One region of the Streptomyces sp. NPDC008137 genome, then DNA from elsewhere that is predicted to be linked to it. Evidence: riboswitches for the same ligand, from Rfam matches in the RefSeq annotation. Region 1 holds a riboswitch; each other region holds the start of a gene.
The links. Region 1 has a riboswitch for cobalamin ahead of ACFZBT_RS03590 ((2Fe-2S) ferredoxin domain-containing protein). Riboswitches for the same ligand answer to the same signal wherever they lie in the genome.

Region 1 (4,444 bases):
GTGCCCGTCGCGCTCGTGCTGGCACTGGGCCTGGCCGTCGCGGTCGCGCGCCGCACCGAGCTGGATCTCGTCTCCCTGGACGAGGACACCCCACGGCTGCTCGGCCTCGGGCTGCCCCGGGCCAGGCTCGGCTTCCTGGTGGTGAGCGTCCTGCTCGCCGCGACGGCCGTCGCCTCGGCCGGGACCATCGGCTTCGTGGGTCTCGTGGCGCCGCACGCGGCGCGTGCCCTCGTGGGTCGGCGGCATGTACGGGTGGTGCCGGTCGCCGTCCTGCTCGGCGCCGCGCTCGTCTGTACGGCGGATCTGCTCGGACGGACCGTCATCGCCCCGGCCCAGCTGGGCGCCGGACTGATGACGGCGGTGATCGGCACTCCGTACTTCCTGCGTCTGCTGGTGCGGAGCCGCAAAGCGACATAAATCTCCTAAAAGGCCGTCAATCGCCAAAATGCCTCGCGCCTGCCTGTTGTATGGATCCACGCACAACGGGAGTGAGGGAGCATGGCCAAGGACATCACGGACGCGGGCCCGCCACCGTCCGCGAGCCTGAAGCCCAATGCGATCGGGTTCCTCGACGCGCTGGTCATCGGGCTCAACGCGACCTCGCCGGCGTACTCGGTGGCGGCGGTCATCGGCCCGATCGTCGCCCTGGTGGGCATCTACGCCCCCGGGGTGATGATCGCCTCGTTCGTGCCGATGCTGCTGATCGCGTCGGCGTTCTACTACCTCAACAAGGTCGACCAGGACTGCGGCACGACCTTCTCCTGGGTCACCCGGGCCATGGGGCCGTGGGCGGGCTGGCTCGGCGGCTGGGCCATCGCGATGACGGGCGTCCTGGTCGTCGGTTCGCTGGCGGATGTCGCCGTGACCTTCTTCCTGCTCGCCGTGGGCCTGGACAGCTGGGCGGACAACGACGTCGTGCGCCAAGTGCTCACCGTGCTGCTCATCGTGGTGATGACGGCCATCTGTGTGATCGGCATCGATGTATCGGCCAAGGTGCAGAACGTCCTCATCCTGGCGCAGGTCGTCTGCCTGCTCGCCTTCGCCGTGGTGGCGCTGTACCGCGTCTACGCCGACACCGGAACCCTCGACGCCATCGATCCGGAGTTCAGCTGGCTCGACCCCTTCGGGGCGGGCGGGGCGTCCCTGACCGGCGCCCTGCTGCTGGGCGTGTTCATCTACTGGGGGTGGGAGTCGGCGGTCAACCTCACCGAGGAGACCGAGGACTCCGCCACCGCCCCCGGCAAGGCGGCCATCTGGTCGACGGTGCTGCTGCTGGTGACCTACCTCGCCGTCGCCTTCGCGGTCGTCGCCTACGCGGGCACGGACTACCTCGCCGAGAACGCCGCCGAGGAGGAGTTCATCTTCGCGCTGCTCGCCGAAGAGGCGATGGGCGGCTGGGACTGGGTCGTGCTGCTGGCGGTGTCGACATCGGCGCTGGCGTCCACGCAGACGACGATCATCCCGGCGTCCCGCACCGGACTGTCCATGGCCCGCCGGTACGCCCTGCCGAAGCATTTCGGGCACATCAGCCCCCGGTTCCGCACCCCGGACGTGAGCACCTGGTGGGTCGCCGGCATCGCCATCGTCTGGTACCTCGTCCTGTATCACGCCAGCGAGAACGCCCTCTTCGACTCCCTGACGGCGCTCTCCCTGCTGATCGCGTTCTACTACGCGCTCACCGGCCTCGCCTGCGCGGTCTACTACCGGCGCGAGCTGACCAGGAGCGTGAGGGACTTCCTCCTGATCGGCCTCGGCCCGCTGATCGGCGCCGGGCTGCTGGCGTGGCTGCTGGTGGAGTCGGTCCAGGACATGGCCGACCCGGCCAACTCCTACACCGGCAGCTCCTGGTTGGGGCTCGGTCCGCCGCTCGTCATCGGCATCGGCGTCGCCCTCGCGGGCGTGATCATCATGGTCGTCTGGCGGCTGACGGCCCCCGCGTTCTGGTCGGAACGCCCGAGCACGGTCGACCCCGATCTCGTCCACGGCAAGGAGTCCTGAAGATGTCGGTGGTCCTCGGCTACGACGAGTCCCCGGGTGCCCTGCGCGCGCTGCGGGTCGCGATCGAGGTGGCGGCGGCGTACGGCGAGCCCCTGGTGATCGTCTACGGCGCCGCGGCCCCCGGCGTCACGGGCGAGGAGTTCGGCGCCCATCAGAAGGCCGTCCGCGAGGCCGGCACCACCGTGCTCGGTCACGCGGTCCGGGTCGCCGACGAGGCCGGTGTGCCCAGCACGGTCGAACTCATCGACGAGCGGCCCGCGCAGGCGCTGATCGACGCCGCGGCACGCCATGACGCCAGGGTGATCGTGGTGGGCACGTGGGGCGAGAGCCCGGTGCGCGGGGCCCTGCTGGGCTCGACGCCCCACAAGCTGCTGCACCTGTCGAACGTCCCGGTCCTGTGCGTGCCGGCCGAGGAACAGGAGTCCTGAGAGCCGGGCCTGGTCAGGAGCTGCCCGCGCGCCGTTTCGCGAGCGGGCTGAAGGCGTACAGGCCGAGGATCTCGGGCAGGGGCGCGACACCGGGGCCGCCCTCGCGGACCCAGGAGACGACGTCCTCGGTCGCGGCCGGGTCGTTGACCAGCCCGAGCCACACCGGCCGGGCCCCGGCGGCCCGGCCCGCGGCGGACGGCTGTACGACGATGACGTTGGCCTGGTCGCAGACGTCGAGGCACTCGGAGACCCGTACGGGCGCCGCCTCGCGCAGCCGCTCGGTCTGTGCCGTGTGATCGACGCCGGTCACCTTGCCGGTGCCGCAGCAGCAGTCCCGGCAGACGACGACGCGGCACGGAACCCCTCCGGCCGGGGTTGCGGACATGCCGCACCTGTCCTCTCTCCGGGGAGATCCGCCCCGGTGGTTCGTGGAGGAGGCGACCGCGTGAGTCTCCTGGCTCCCGGCCGATGCCGGTCACAGTGGCGGGACCGCGCCGGATTCACACCGGCTTCCTCGTTCCGCCGTCGCCATGTCGCCGGCCATCATTCCATGCGGCCGGTGCGGTCACCGCACAGCACGGACGGGCGCTCCCCCAGGTCACGTTCCTTCCCTGAGCGGGTTGGGCAGCGGCAGATAGCGGGCGTCGGCGCCGTCCGCGCCCGTCCAGCGCAGCAGGAGGTTCGTCTTGGCGGGGAGGGTGGGCGAGGTGAGCAGGGCGGGGATCTCGGGCAGGTCGTGGCGGGCGAGTTCGCGGCGGGCGGCGGGCCAGGGGTCGAAGCCGGGGTGGCGTTCGACGAGGGCACCGGCGATCTCGGTGAGGTGGTTGACGACCAGGCAGTACACCAGCCGCTCCCAGCCGGCCTCGCGGGAGACGTCCGGGAGCAGTTTCACGCCCTCGGCGTCCCGGTACAGCGCCTGCACGGGCATGCCGTCGGCGTCCACGGCGATCACGGTGTTCTGCAGATGAGCCTCGATGACGACGCCGTGCCGGGCGAAGGCCTCCAGGGCCGGGGGCACCACCCGCGCCAGATACGCCGTCCACCACGCCCCGGGGTCGGCGGCGCGGTCGAGCGGGCTGCCGTCGAAGCCCTCGACGAGTCCGGCGGCGAGCAGCGGGGTCGCGCCGGGCACCAGGTGGCCGGCGAAGCCGTCGCGGACGAGGACGGCCAAGGCCTCGAAGGCGAAGCCGGCGGTGCGGTAGCCGCGGTCGCCGAGCCAGGCCGGGGGGCCGTCGAGCGTGCCGGAGTCGTCGAAGGCGGCGCACACGGCCGCGTCGGTGCGGCGCAGGGCGAGCAGGTCGTGGCGCCACAGCCGGCGGATGTCGTTGGTGATGCGCACGTCCAGGCTGAACTTCAGGAAGAGGTCCCGCTCGGGTGCGTAGAGCGTGCGGATCGCGGCCGTCGGCCAGGTGTCGAAGGCGGTCGTGCCCAGCCGGACCAGCCTCCCGTCTGCGAAGGCGGCGGCGAGCTCCGCGCTCGCCAGGTCGAGCTGCCAGGGGTGGGCCGGGAGCAGCCGGTAGCCGGGCGGGGCGGTGCCGAGGGCGTCGAGGGCCGAGGTGTCGCCCTCCTCGACGACGCAGTCCTCGCGCAGCCCGAGCAGAACCAGCGGGAAACGGGCGTACGCCTCGGGCGCGTACGGCAGCCAGCCCGCGGCCGGGCCGCCGCCGCGCGCCTTGGGGGCCGGGTGGTGGGTGTGGCCGGTGAGGAGGCACTGCTCGGAGCGCAGGTAGGGGTCGTCGGGCGGGGTCGCGCGGTCGCGGGCCTCCAGCAGGGCGGCCACGGCCTCCCTGCTGTCGATCATCTCGGCGGGCAGTTCGTGGTTGGACAGGCCGGTGTGCCGGCGCAGTTCCTCGGCGACGAGCTTGACCAGCTCGGTGTGGCCGACACGCTGCCAGCCGTCCGGCCCCTCGACCTCGGGTTCGGCGGGCCGGCGCGTCCCGCGCACCCGCAGCAGACGGTCCCCGCCGGGCAGGCGGTAGACCCGGTGCTCGCCCTCCCGCCGCTGAGGCCGGGCCACC
Region 2 (4,444 bases), on a different contig from region 1:
CGGTCCCAGCAGCAGGGACACGGCCGTCACCAGCACCAGGGCCGCGCCCGGCCAGGGCGGCAGCGAGATGGCCAGCACGGTGAGTCCCAGACCGAGCACGGCCTTGTCCACGGGATGGCGGCGGCGCCAGCGACTGCTGTGCGCCGCCGCGTCGATCGGCAGCACGCGGCTCAGGCTCTTTCGGCCGTGGACTCCTCGGCGGCCCGCTCCAGGGCCTGCTGCTCACCCTGCCGCCGGCCTCGGCGCAGGCCGAAGTAGTAGGCGAGGACACCGGCGCCGATCGCTGCCTGGAGGGCGAAAAGCGCCGACTCGATCTCACCCGACGGCGGCTCGTACAGCGGCGAGAACCAGGGCTTGTAGTCCGGGTCGATCTCGGTGATCGCCGTCTCCGCCTGGGCGTCGGCGCCCGCGAACGGCTCCTCCTTGTCGTCGCCCAGGCCGAGGGCGAGCGGCAGCACCGCGAGGAGCGCCACGGCGAGCAGCAGCAGGAGGTTGATCCTCGTGTTCTTCTTCATCGGGCCACCGCCTCGGTCTCGGTCACGGACCGCTTCTTGGTGAGGAGCACACCCAGCCGGGTCAGTTCGCCCTTGCTGGACTGCACCAGCAGCCGCATCACGAGCACCGTCAGCAGGCCCTCGCTCACCGCGAGCGGGATCTGTGTGACGGCGAAGATGGTGCCGAACTTGCCGAGCGCGCCCACGAACCCGCTGCCCGGGTCGGGGAAGGCGAGCGCCAGCTGCACGCTGGTGACGCAGTACGTGGACAGGTCGGCGAAGAACGCCCCGAAGAAGACCGCGACCATCAAAGGCACGTCGAAGCGCCGCAGCAGTTTGTACACGGCGTATCCGGCCCAGGGCCCCACGATCGCCATGGAGAAGACGTTGGCGCCGAGCGTGGTCAGACCGCCGTGGGCGAGCAGCAGCGCCTGGAACAGCAGGGTGATGGTGCCCAGCACCGCCATGATGGGTGGCCGGAAAAGGATGGCTCCCAGGCCCGTGCCGGTGGGGTGGGAGCAACTGCCGGTGACCGACGGCAGTTTCAGGGCGGACAGGACGAACGTGAAGGCACCGGAGGCACCGAGGAGCAGAGTGCTCTCGGGGTGCTCGCGCACTTCACGGGTGAGCGACCGGACCCCGTGGACGACGAAGGGTGCCGACGCGACGCCCCAGGCGACCGCGTGTGCGGGTGGCAGAAAACCCTCGGCTATGTGCATGGTTCAGCAGACCCTCTCCAGCACCTCGTGGATGGTTGACGCGCCCTGGCCGGTCTCCTGGCTTACGGGTACCACCGCCCGCACTCCGCCTTCCCGGGTCACAAGGACCCAGTGGCTGCCCCTGCCAGGGGCCGGAGCCGGACTTCCCGATTCACAGTGGCGAGGGCCGCACCGGCATCACACCGGATTTCCCGTTCACCAAGGCGTGGTGACAGTAATGCCGAGATAAGGACGATGACAAGCCACCCGAGGGGGCGCGCGAGGGGGCGTCCGCTCGCACACCGGCGCAGGGCAGCTCAGTCGTCGCCCCCGTCGTCATCGTCGTCCCCGTCTTCCCAGGTCCGACCGGGCTTCTCCTGCTGGGGTTTGTCCGCCTTTCGCGGTGGCTCGGCCGTCTCCCGCGCCGGAGTCGTGGGACTGGGCGTCGCTTCGGCGGGGGCCGGGGGAGGGGGTGTGGTGCTGGACGGGGTGATATCGGCCACTGTGCCGGCGGCCGGAACGGTGGCCGCCGGGTCCGTGTCCGCCGCCGGAGCGGAGGAGAGGGGCGAGGCGGAGCCCTCGGACGGTGCGGCGGCGGGGCTGCTCGTGGAGGGCGACGCGTCGGGCTCCGTGCCCTCCGTCGCGGTGTTGTCAGGGGAGAACCACAGCATGCCGGCGAGCATCGCGGCCGCGAAGAGTGCCGCGGCGGCGACCGTCGCGGCCGCTCTGCGCCGGTTGTCGGGGGCGGCCCGGGGCGCGGCGCGGCGCGCCCGCCCGGCCTGGGGCGTCCGGCTGGTGCGCAGGCCGGGGGCGCCGGGCAGCGCGTACGTGGCCGGGTCGCGGGTCTCGGTGGCCGGATACGGGCTCGGTGCGGCGGACGTCACCGGGGGCGCTGCCTCCGGCAGCGGCTCGGGCAGCCCCCGCCAGGCACCGGCGGCGAACCATTCGGCGGTCCGCTGGGCGGTGGGCCGGTCCTCGGGCTGCTTGGCGAGCAGGCCGAGCAGGTAGTTCTCGAACGCCGGCGGGAGTCCGGCGACACCGAGCTCGCGGGGCGGTACGGGCACGGAGTCGAGGTGCTGGTGGAGGAGCGCGACGGCGGTGTCGGCCTGGAACGGCGGCCGACCGCTGAGGAGTTGGTAGAGCAGACACCCCAGGGAGTACATGTCGGAGGCCGGACCGGCGGGCTGGCCCAGGGCGCGTTCGGGCGCCAGGTAGAGGCCGGTGCCGACGATCTGGCCGGTGGCGGTGAGCGCGGCCCCCGGGTCGTCGAGGAAGCGGGCGATGCCGAAGTCGCCGATCTTCAGGGTGCCGTGGGCGTCCAGCAGGAGGTTGGCGGGCTTGATGTCACGGTGGACGATGCCCTGCGCGTGCGCGGCGGCGAGCCCTGCGGCGGCCTGCGCGGCGAGTTCGGCTACCCGCTGGGCGGGCAGCGCGCCGGACGCGGCCAGCACCCCGGCGAGGCTGTCGCCCTCGACCAGCTCCATCACGAGGTACAGCCGGTTGTCGTACTCGCCGAAGTCCAGGACACCGACCAGATGGGGGTGGTTGAGACGCCCGGCGGTCTGGGCCTCCAGACGGAACCGGGAGGCCGCCGTGACATCGGTGTCCTGGGGCAGCAGCAGCTTGACCGCCACGGCTCGGGCGAGCGTCTCGTCGTACGCGCGCCAGACCTCTCCCATTCCACCGCGCCCGATCTCAACATCCAGCCGGTAGCGGCCCGCTAGCAGCACTCGTCCTCGTCTCATGCGTATGGGAAGGTACGTCGCCGCAGGCCGAACTCCCCGTTTTGAGGCGGGGGTTGGCGGGGTGACGCGCAGCCGACCCAGGATACTGGCGCCGCGTGACCACTGATCTCCGCGGCGGTGTCGAGGGCCGGTACGGTCCCGGAAATCCGGGAGCGGAGACGTCGCCCGGCGGGGTGATGCGCGATGCGCGCGGTTGCCCCTGGGCCGCGGCCGGTTGCGGCCGGCCTGATCAGGCCGCCTTGTCCGCCGCCTCTGCCCGGTCCTCCCGGCGCGGCAGCAGAGCCACCGTCAGGGCCGGTACGGCAGCGAGGGCCAGCCAGGGCACGGCGGGCGGGAGGCCGAGGTCGAGGAGGGAACCGGTGGCCGCGCTGCCGGCCAGGACGATCAGGCCGGAGACGGAGGACAGCGCGCCCGTGTAGAGGCCGATCCGGCCCTCCTCCGCCAGGTCGGGCACCCAGGCGCGGGCGGCGGGGACGACCAGCATCTGGCCCACGGTGAGCAGTACGACGAAGCCCGCGGCGGGCAGCAGCCCGGCGACACCCGTCCAGCCGGCGGGGCGCGCCGCGGCCACCACCGCGAAACCGGCCGCGATCAGCAGCAGCCCCGCCGTCATGGAGCGGCGCAGGTCCAGCCGGTCGCCCGCCCAGCGGGTCACCGGCAGCTGGGCGAACACCACCAGCACCGAGGACAGCGCGAACAGCCAGGAAAGCGGCGCCTGGGAGCCCGCCGCGCGCTGCACCTCGTCCGGCAGGGCCAGGTACAGCTGGTTGTAGGCGAGCAGGTACGAGCCGTACGCGCCGCACAGGGCCAGGAACCGGCGGTTGCGCAGCAGAAGGCGCGCCCCGCCCCGCTCCCGGGTGCGGACCCGGCCCGGGATGTGCTGCGGCATCAGCCACAGATGCCCGGCCAGGACCAGCACGAAGACCGCCGCACCGGCGAGGCACGCGGTGCGGAAGTCGACGGCGAGCAGCAACGCGCCGAGCAGCGGTCCGACGAAGGCCCCGGCCTGGCCCGCGACGCTGAACAGGGCCAGGAGGCGCGTGCGCGAGCCGTGTCCCTCCTCCTCCCAGACCACCGCCTGGCGGGCCACCTCGGACTCCACGGCCGGAGAGAACAGCGCGGCGGCGAAGCCGATCACCAGCACGGCGCCGATCACGGCCCAGCTCGCCTCCGCGTACCCGAGCCACGCGAACCCGGCGATCCGCAGCACACAGCCGGCCAGCACGACGGGCCGCACCCCGAACCGGTCGACGAGCGAGCCGCCGACCACGAACAGCCCCTGCTGGCTGAAGGTGCGCAGCCCGAGCACGAACCCGACCAGCCAGCCCGCCATGCCGATCGCGGTGCCGAGGTGCTCGGCGAGGAACGGCAGGACGGCGTAGAAACCGACGTTGAAGGCGAGCTGGGTCAGGATCAGCAGCCGCAGCAGCGGCGACAGCTCCTTCCAGAGCCGCCAGGTGCTCTCGCGGGGAGTCTTGGGCGCACGGGCGGACCGGCGGGCGGGCAC
Region 3 (4,444 bases), on a different contig from region 1:
CCCGTCCTCCATGTGGTTCGACGCCACGGGCAAGCGCTTCTCCAGCCCCGACATCCCGGGCTACGACACACTTCACACCCTCAAGTCGATCACCGACACGGGATACGACTACTCCTGGTTCGTCACGACCCAGAAGATCATCGCCAAGGAGTTCGCGCTCTCCGGCTCGGAGCAGAACCCGGACCTCACCGAGAAGAACGTCTGGAAGCTGCTGTCGCGCGTCTGGCAGACCCCCGAGCCGATCGAGCGGTTCAAGGAGAAGGGCGAGGACTTCGTCGTCGCCGAGACCCTGCCCGAACTGGTCGCCGGTATGAACAAACTGACGGGGGACGACCTGATCGACCTGGCCGGCCTGCGGCGGCAGATCGAGGCCCGCGACCGCGAGATCGCCAACCCGTACACCAAGGACGCCCAGGTCATGGGCATCCGCAACGCCCTCGCCTATCCCGGCGACACCCTCAGCCGCACCGCCTCCGCCCACCGGATCCTGGACACGTCCGCCGGACCGCTGATCGCCGTACGCCTCAACATCCTCACCCGCAAGACCCTCGGCGGCCTCCAGACCGACCTCTCCGGCCGTGTCCTGAACGCCTCCGGCAAGCCGATCAGCGGGCTGTACGCGGCCGGTGAGGTCGCCGGCTTCGGCGGCGGGGGCGTCCACGGCTACCGCTCCCTCGAAGGCACCTTCCTGGGCGGCTGCCTGTTCTCGGGCCGCGCGGCGGGCCGGGCGGCGGCGGCCGCGACGGCGGCCTGACCCGACCGGGGGCGGGCCATGCTCCGCCCGCCCCCGGCCTGGAGCGTCAGGCCGCTCCGGGCCGCTCCGCGTCCAGTTCGGCCCGGACGGTCCGGGCCGCCGAGACCAGGTTCTCCAGGGATGCGCGGGTCTCGGTCCAGCCGCGGGTCTTCAGGCCGCAGTCCGGGTTGACCCACAGCCGCTCGGCGGGGATCGCTTTCAGGCCGGTGCGCAGCAGTTCGGCGGCCTCCTGTGCGGCGGGAACCCGCGGCGAGTGGATGTCGTAGACACCCGGCCCCGCCTCACGCGGATAGCCGTGCGAGGCGAGTTCGCGGGCGACCTGCATGTGGGAGCGCGCGGCCTCCAGGCTGATGACGTCCGCGTCGAGGTCGTCGATGGCCCGCACGATGTCGCCGAACTCGGCGTAGCACATGTGGGTGTGGATCTGCGTGTCCGGCCGCACACCGCCCGTGCTGAGCCGGAAGGCCTCCGTGGCCCACCCCAGATACGCCGGCCGGTCGGCGGCACGCAGCGGCAGGGTCTCGCGCAGGGCGGGCTCGTCGACCTGGATGACCGGCGTCCCGGCCGCCTCCAGGTCTCCCACCTCGTCGCGCAGGGCCAGGGCGACCTGACGGGCCGTCTCGGCGAGCGGCTGGTCGTCACGGACGAAGGACCAGGCGAGCATGGTGACCGGGCCGGTGAGCATGCCCTTGACCGGACGGTCCGTGAGGGACTGCGCGTACCTCGTCCAGCGTACGGTCATCGGCTCGGGGCGCGAGATGTCGCCGGCCAGGATCGGCGGGCGGACGTAGCGGGTGCCGTAGGACTGGACCCAGCCGTGCCGCGTGGCGAGGTAGCCGGTGAGCTGCTCCGCGAAGTACTGGACCATGTCGTTGCGTTCGGCCTCGCCGTGCACCAGGACGTCCAGACCGGCCTTCTCCTGGAAGGAGATCACCTCCTGGATCTCGGCCTTGATGCGCTCCTCGTATCCGGCCGTGTCGATCCGGCCGGCGCGCAGGTCCGCGCGGGCGCCGCGCACCTCACCTGTCTGCGGGAAGGAGCCGATCGTGGTGGTCGGCAGCAGCGGCAGACCGAGCCGGGCGCGCTGCGCGGCGGTCCGCTCGGTGTACGGCAGCGAGCGGTGGGCGTCCGCCTCGGACACCGCGCCCGTGCGGGCGCGGACCGCCGGGTCGCGGGTGATCGGGGAGTTCGCCCGGGAGGACAGGTCGGCCCGGTTCGCGGCGAGTTGCGCGCCGATCGTGTCCGTACCCTGCGCGAGACCGCGCGCCAGGGTGACGATCTCGGCGGTCTTCTGCCGCGCGAAGGCGAGCCAGCGCAGCACCTGCGGCTCGATGTCCCGCTCCGCCGCCGTGTCCAGCGGCACGTGCAGCAGGGAGCAGGAGGCCGAGACGTCGACCCGGTCGGCGAGGCCGAGGAGCGTGCCGAGCCGGGAGAGCGAGGCCGCCAGGTCGTTGATCCAGATGTTGCGGCCGTTGACGACACCGGCGACCAGCCGCTTGCCCGGCAGACCGCCCACCGCGGCCAGATCGTCGAGGTTGGCCGCCGCCGACTCCGTGAAGTCCAGCGCGAGCCCTTCGACCGGCGCCTTCGCCAGCACCGGCAGGGCGTTCCCGAGCCGGTCGAAGTACGAGGCGACCAGGAGCTTCGACCGGTCGGTGAGGGCGCCGAGGTCGCGGTAGGCGCGCTCGGCGGCGTTCAGCTCGGCCGGGGTCCGGTCCTGGACCAGGGCCGGCTCGTCCAGCTGCACCCACTCGGCGCCCGCCGCGCGCAGGTCGGCGAGGATCTCGGCGTACACGGGCAGCAGCCGGTCCAGGAGCGTGAGCGGCTCGAAGTCCGCGGGCACCCCCGGGGCGGGCTTGGCCAGGAGCAGGTACGTGACGGGGCCGACGAGGACGGGGCGCGCGGTATGGCCGAGCGCCAGCGCCTCGCGCAGCTCGGCGACCTGCTTCGCCGAGTCGGCGGTGAAGACCGTGTCCGGACCCAGTTCGGGCACCAGGTAGTGGTAGTTCGTGTCGAACCACTTGGTCATCTCCAGCGGCGCCACGTCCTGCGTGCCACGCGCCATGGCGAAGTAGCCGTCGAGGGCGTCCGCCTCGACGGAGTCCCGGTGGCGGCCGGGGATCGCGCCGACCATGACGGTGGTGTCCAGGACGTGGTCGTAGAGCGAGAAGTCGCCCGTCGGGATCTCGTCGATGCCGGCGTCGGCCAGCTGCCGCCAGTTCGAGGCGCGCAGGTCGCAGGCGGTGGCCCGGAGGGCGTCGGCGGTGACGCGGCCCTTCCAGTAGCCCTCGATCGCCTTCTTCAGTTCCCGGTTCTGTCCCTGGCGGGGGTAGCCGTACACGGTGGCCCGTGCTGCCGCGGCTGCGGACTTGGTGGTCACGGAGATCTCCTTCGCGAGACGAATCCCTGAGATCCCGGCGACGGGACGAGAGCGCGAAGGGGTGACGAACCGGACGGAGACGACCTCGCGCGGCACAGCGCGGTCGTCCGCCTGGTATGTACGCCGACCCGCCCTCGAGGTCACCGGAATGTCCGCGCACGAACCGTCCGCGCGCGGGCAGTTGGCAGGTCTTCGGACTCGCGGGCACGCTCTCACCATGTGAGAACACCTACTGGCCGTCGCTTCCCGGGCCCTGCGTGGGCCCAGTGCGTATGACGGCGGTCGTTCCCGCTCACCGCTGCGGGGCAGTCCCGGATTCCCACCGGGTTCCCTCTTGCGACGCATCCCGTCTGGCGGACGGGGCGAACCAGCTGCACCGCCAGCCTATACACGGGATGGCCGCGGAAGCGACCCTCAGCCGCCGCTCACCGGCCGCCCCGCCGCCAGCGCGGCCAGCTCGTCCGGGGTGCGCGGGCCGGGCGCCGACCCGGTCAACAGCCCCTGTGCGCGCAGGAGATCCGCGGCCGCGGCACCCCACGGCAACCGCAGTCCCGCCTGCCGGAGGAGATCGGTCCGGGCCAGTGCCGTCGGCGCGGGAGCGAGGTGCACACCGTCCGGGGTGAGGAGCGCCGCGTCGTCGGCCCAGCGCAGGGCGAGGTCGACGTCGTGCGTAGCCATCACCACCGTGGTGCCGTTCGCACGCAGCTCGTCCAGCGTGGCCAGGAGCCGTTCCTGGCCGTCGGGGTCGAGTCCGGCCGTCGGCTCGTCGAGGACGAGCACCCGGGGACGCATGGCGACCGCGCCCGCGATGGCGGTCCGTTTGCGCTGCCCGTAGGAGAGCAGATGAGTGGGCCGGCCGGCCAGGGCGGTGATGTCCAGGGCGGCGAGCGCCTCCGCCACCCGTGCCCGTACCTCCGTGTCGGACAGCCCGAGGTTCAGCGGCCCGAACGACACGTCCTGCTCGACGGACGCCGCGAACAGCTGGTCGTCCGGGTCCTGCACCACGAGCTGGACGGTCGTCCGCAGCCGGGTCAGGCCCTTGCGGTCGTACGTCACCGGCTGCCCGTCGACCGTCAATCGCCCCTCGTGCGGCCGCAGCCCGCCGCTGAGCAGCCGCATCAGCGTGGTCTTGCCGCTGCCGTTGCGGCCGAGCAGCGCGAGCGCCCGCCCCGCGCGGATGTCGAAGTCGAGGCCGCTGAGCACGGCCGGGCCGTCCTCGTAGGCGAAGGACGCGCCCCGCAGGGCGACGAGGGCGGGCTCGCTCATGCCGGCGGCCTTTCCAGTACGAAGGTGAGGGCGGCCAGCGCCGC
Region 4 (4,444 bases), on a different contig from region 1:
GGCGCCGGGTGATCTACTCACTCAGCGACGGCCATCTGCGCCGACTGGTGGACGAGGCGCTGAACGTGGCCGACCACCGGCTCAGCGACCGTCCCCCGCACGAATGAGTCAGTACCGCGCCGCCGTCCCCAGGTATTGCTCGGCGAAGGCCGCGGCCGCCACGGGCGAGGTGAACAGGCGGCGCAGCCGGGCGAGCGCGGTGCCCGCGCGGAAGGGGTCGCCCGCCGCCGTTCCGTGGTACACCTCGGAAAGCCACTGCGAGAACTCCTGGTAGTCCCACACGCGCCGCAGGCAGGACTGCCCGTAACCGGCCAGACCGCTCTCGTCGCCCGTGGTCAGGCGGGCCACCAGGGCGTCGCCGAGCAGGAAGGCGTCGTGCAGGGCGAGGTTCATGCCCTTGGCCGCGATGGGGGCGACCAGATGCGCCGCGTCGCCCGCGAGGTGGAGCCGGCCGTGCACCATCGGCTCGACCACGTAGTCGTGCATGTCCAGCACGCGCTTCTCGATCAGCCGCCCCTCCGTCAGCGGCGGCACACCGGCCGCCCCGAGCCGCTGCCGCAGCTCCGCCCAGACCCGCTCGTGCGGCCAGTTCTCCGGGTCGTCGCCCGGCGGGCACTGGAGGTAGTAGCGGGTCACCTCCGGGCTGCGGGGCATCTGGCCCGCGAAGCCGTTCTCGTGACAGCCGAACAGGACGCAGTCGGCGGACGGCGGGGCCTCGGCGAGCAGCGCCAGCCAGCCGATGCCGTAGTCGTGCCGCGCGATCCGGACCCGCTCGGGCGGCAGTGAGGCCCGCGTCACCCCGCGCGCCCCGTCGCAGCCGGCCACGAAGTCGCAGTCCACGACGTGCCGTTCACCCGTCTCCGGGCACGTGTACGACACGGAGGGCCGGTCGGTGTCGAGGTCGTGCAGCTCCACGTCCCGGACCCCGAAGCGGATCTCCCCGCCGCGCACGTCGGCGTACTCGCGCACCAGGTCCGTCACCAGCAACGGCTGCGGGTAGACGAAGTGGTGACTGCCCGTCATATCGCCGTAGTGGAACCGGTACCGCTCCCCCTCGAAGCGGAACTCGCACGCGGTGTGCAGCTCCGCGCGGTCCAGCAGGTTCCGGGCGAGGCCCCGCTTCTCCAGGCCGCGTACGGCCCACTCCTCGATGACCCCGGCCCGGGGCCGCTGTTCGATGAACTCCCGGGTCTCGGTCTCCAGCACCAGGCAGTCCACGGAGGCGGCCCGCAGGATGTTGCCGACGGTCAGCCCGGCGGGACCGGCGCCCACGACGACGACCGGGAAACGTCCGGGGGAGCCTGTGTCCGCGGGCGGCAAGGCGTGGGTCATGCGCTCATTATGGAGGGGGCGCGACGGGCGTGACCCTCACCCGACCCGCGGGATCTCGATCGCCGGGCAGCGGTCCATCACCATCTCCAGGCCGGCGGCCCGGGTGCGGTCGTACGCCGCCGCGTCGACGACGCCGAGCTGGAACCACACCGCCCCCGCGCCCTTGGCGACCGCCTCGTCCGCGACCGCTCCGGCGAGGTCGCTGTTCACGAACACGTCCACCACGTCCACGTCGAAGGGGATGTCCGCCAGACTCGCGTACCCCTGCTCGCCGTGCACGGTCTCCGCCTTGGGGTGCACGGGCACGACACGCTTGCCGTACCGCTGGAGCACGGCGGCGACGCCGTACGCCGCGCGCTGCCGGTTCGACGACAGGCCCACCACGGCCCAGGTGTCGCCGAGCTCGGTGAGGATCCTGCGGACCGTTGCGTCGTCGCCGTACACCGGCGGCCTCCTCGGGAGTCGCGGAAGAGCTGCTGTCCGGGCAACGACGCGGGGCGCGCGGTGATTCCCCGATGCCCGCCGTGATAGCTTGCCGAGGCCAGTCGAACCCATGTACGTGGGTCAGGGAATCCGGTGCGAATCCGGAACTGACGCGCAGCGGTGAGGGGGACGGGCGGGGTCTCGGCCACTGAACGGCACGCATGGCGTTCGGGAAGGCGCCCCGCACCGGGTGAACCCGAGTCCGAAGACCTGCTGGCGGCCCCCGCGGCCGGCCGGCGGTGGGGGAGCACCGTACGACCGGGCTCCGCGATCGGGCCCTCGACGTCTGAGGACTGGTTTCCTTGCCCCTCGCCCGACCCGCCCGTGCCGCCGTCCTGCTCGCGGCCTGCTCCCTGCTCATGACCGGCTGCGGGGACTCGAAGCCCACCACCACGAAGGCCGCCGTCACGCTCGACAACTGCGGCCGGAAGGTTCGAGTCGACAAGGCGCCCAAGCACGCCGTCTCCCTCAACCAGGGCACCACCGAGATCCTGCTCTCCCTCCGTCTCGCCGACCGGATAGCGGGCACGGCCACCTGGACCGACCCCGTGATGAAGGGGCTGGAGAGGGCCAACGCCAAGGTGCCGCGCATCGCCGAGAACAACCCCTCCTTCGAACGGGTCCTGGACTCCGAGCCCGACTTCGTCGCCGCGTCCTTCGTCTCCACCCTCGGCAAGGGCGGCGTCGCCACCCGCGAGCAGTTCGAGAAGCTCGGCGTGCCCACGTATGTCTCCCCGTCCGACTGCGCCGGCAAGGACAACTCGGGCGGCGGCGACGGCAAGCGCGACAAGCCGCTGGACATCGACGCCGTCTACGGCGAGGTGCGGGACCTCGCGACCGTGTTCGGAGTGAAGGACCGCGGCGACAAGCTCGTGGCCTCCCTCCAGCAGCGGATGAAGAAGGCCACGCGGGGCGTCGACGCCTCCGACGTCTCCCTGATGTACTGGTTCGCCAACTCCGAATCGCCCTACCTGGCCGGCTGCTGCGGAGCGCCCGGCATCTTGACCCGCGCCCTCGGTGCCAAGAACGTCTTCGACGACACGCACGAGGAGTGGCCGCAGGTCAACTGGGAGACGGTCGCCGACCGCAACCCCGACGTCCTCGTCATCGGCGATCTGACCCGCGACTCGGAGACCGCCGAGTCGGCGAAGCGCAAGATCGCCTTCCTGGAGTCCAATCCGGCCACCAAGAACATGGACGCAGTCAAGAACAAGCGGTACGTGCTGCTCAGCGGGCAGGCCATGAACCCGACCATCCGCACGGTCGAGGGTGTGGAGAAGGTCGCGGCCGGACTGCGTGAGTTCGGGCTCGTGAAGTGACCGTGCGCGGACCGGCGCTCGGTGTCGCGGGCGCCCTGCTGCTGATGGTCTCCGTGGCCCTGGCGATCACCATCGGACCGGCCGACATCCGGGTCGGGGACGTCTGGTCCGTCGTCGCCTCCCACCTCGGGATGGGCAGCTCCGACCTGACGCCGATCCGGGACGGCATCGTCTGGCAGCTGCGGCTGCCGCGCACCCTGCTCGCGGCCGTGTGCGGGGCCGGCCTCGCCGTGTGCGGGGCCGTGATGCAGTCGCTGCTGCGCAACCCCCTCGCCGACCCGTTCGTGCTCGGGGTGTCCTCGGGCGCCTCCACCGGCGCGGTCGTCATCGTCGTGCTGGGCGTGGGCGGCGGTGTCGTCTCGGTGTCCGCCGGCGCGTTCCTCGGCGCACTGGTCTCCTTCGCGCTGGTCCTGCTGCTCAGCCACACCCTCGGCGACACCACCGACCGGGTCGTCCTCGCGGGCGTCGCCGCCATGCAGCTCTTCTCCGCCCTCACCTCCTTCGTGGTGCTGACCGCCGCCGACGCCGAGACGACCCGGGGCGTGCTGTTCTGGCTCCTGGGCTCGCTCGGCGGGGCCGGCTGGACCGACGTGTGGCTGTGCTTCGCCGTCCTGGCCGTGGCGCTGGTGGTGTGCCTGTCGTACGCCCGTACGCTCGACGCCTTCGCCTTCGGGCAGGACGCGGCGGCCGCGCTCGGGGTGTCGGTGGCCCGCACCCGCCTGGTGCTGCTGTGCGTCACCGCCCTGCTCACGGCCGCCCTGGTCAGCTCGGCCGGGGCGATCGGCTTCGTCGGGCTGGTCCTGCCGCACGCCGCCCGGGCCCTGGCCGGACCCGGGCACGCCCGGCTGCTGCCGGTCACCGCCCTCGCCGGCGCGGTGTTCCTGGTCTGGGTCGACACCCTGGCCCGGACGGTCCTGGATCCGCAGGAGGTGCCCGTGGGGGTCGTGACATCGCTGATCGGGGTGCCGGCGTTCGTGGCGGTGCTCTACCGGACGCGGAGGGTGCGGTGACCGGGACACACGTCAGCGAGACGGAAACGCCGGTGCGGGCTGCCGGGCTCCGGGCGGACCGGGTCAGCCGCCGTACCGACGGGCGCCTCATCCTCGACGGCGTCGTCCTCGCGCCCGAACCCGGCTCCACCGTCGGAGTCCTCGGCCCCAACGGCTCCGGCAAGTCCACACTGCTGCGGCTGCTCGCCGGGCTGCTCACACCCACCGCCGGAATCGTCACCCTCGACGGCACCCCGCTGGGCGATCTGCCCCGCCGTACCGTCGCCCGCCGCCTCGCCACGGTCGAGCAACAGGCCGACA

Region 2: linked by a shared signal. The riboswitch ahead of ACFZBT_RS28075 (energy-coupling factor ABC transporter permease) and the one ahead of ACFZBT_RS03590 ((2Fe-2S) ferredoxin domain-containing protein) in region 1 are both predicted to bind cobalamin.
Region 3: linked by a shared signal. The riboswitch ahead of metE (5-methyltetrahydropteroyltriglutamate--homocysteine S-methyltransferase) and the one ahead of ACFZBT_RS03590 ((2Fe-2S) ferredoxin domain-containing protein) in region 1 are both predicted to bind cobalamin.
Region 4: linked by a shared signal. The riboswitch ahead of ACFZBT_RS25810 (ABC transporter substrate-binding protein) and the one ahead of ACFZBT_RS03590 ((2Fe-2S) ferredoxin domain-containing protein) in region 1 are both predicted to bind cobalamin.

Annotation. Positions count from the first base shown of each region.
Region 1 covers NZ_JBIBHN010000002.1:53,760-58,203, reverse strand. Annotated here, with positions in the region: gene ACFZBT_RS03605 (Fe(3+)-hydroxamate ABC transporter permease FhuB) at 1-417, shown strand, start outside; gene ACFZBT_RS03600 (amino acid permease) at 499-1,998, shown strand; gene ACFZBT_RS03595 (universal stress protein) at 2,001-2,426, shown strand; gene ACFZBT_RS03590 ((2Fe-2S) ferredoxin domain-containing protein) at 2,440-2,811, opposite strand; cobalamin riboswitch at 2,857-2,983, opposite strand; gene ACFZBT_RS03585 (IucA/IucC family protein) at 3,025-4,444, opposite strand, start outside.
Region 2 covers NZ_JBIBHN010000021.1:85,423-89,866, forward strand. Annotated here, with positions in the region: gene cbiQ (cobalt ECF transporter T component CbiQ) at 1-165, opposite strand, end outside; gene ACFZBT_RS28070 (energy-coupling factor ABC transporter substrate-binding protein) at 171-515, opposite strand; gene ACFZBT_RS28075 (energy-coupling factor ABC transporter permease) at 512-1,213, opposite strand; cobalamin riboswitch at 1,243-1,453, opposite strand; gene ACFZBT_RS28080 (protein kinase) at 1,510-2,922, opposite strand; gene ACFZBT_RS28085 (MFS transporter) at 3,167-4,444, opposite strand, start outside.
Region 3 covers NZ_JBIBHN010000021.1:80,442-84,885, forward strand. Annotated here, with positions in the region: gene ACFZBT_RS28050 (FAD-binding dehydrogenase) at 1-754, shown strand, start outside; gene metE (5-methyltetrahydropteroyltriglutamate--homocysteine S-methyltransferase) at 801-3,134, opposite strand; cobalamin riboswitch at 3,300-3,521, opposite strand; gene ACFZBT_RS28060 (ATP-binding cassette domain-containing protein) at 3,549-4,400, opposite strand; gene cbiQ (cobalt ECF transporter T component CbiQ) at 4,397-4,444, opposite strand, start outside.
Region 4 covers NZ_JBIBHN010000018.1:94,486-98,929, reverse strand. Annotated here, with positions in the region: gene ACFZBT_RS25825 (metalloregulator ArsR/SmtB family transcription factor) at 1-107, shown strand, start outside; gene ACFZBT_RS25820 (4-hydroxybenzoate 3-monooxygenase) at 109-1,332, opposite strand; gene ACFZBT_RS25815 (CoA-binding protein) at 1,369-1,776, opposite strand; cobalamin riboswitch at 1,858-2,048, shown strand; gene ACFZBT_RS25810 (ABC transporter substrate-binding protein) at 2,175-3,134, shown strand; gene ACFZBT_RS25805 (iron chelate uptake ABC transporter family permease subunit) at 3,179-4,144, shown strand; gene ACFZBT_RS25800 (ATP-binding cassette domain-containing protein) at 4,141-4,444, shown strand, end outside.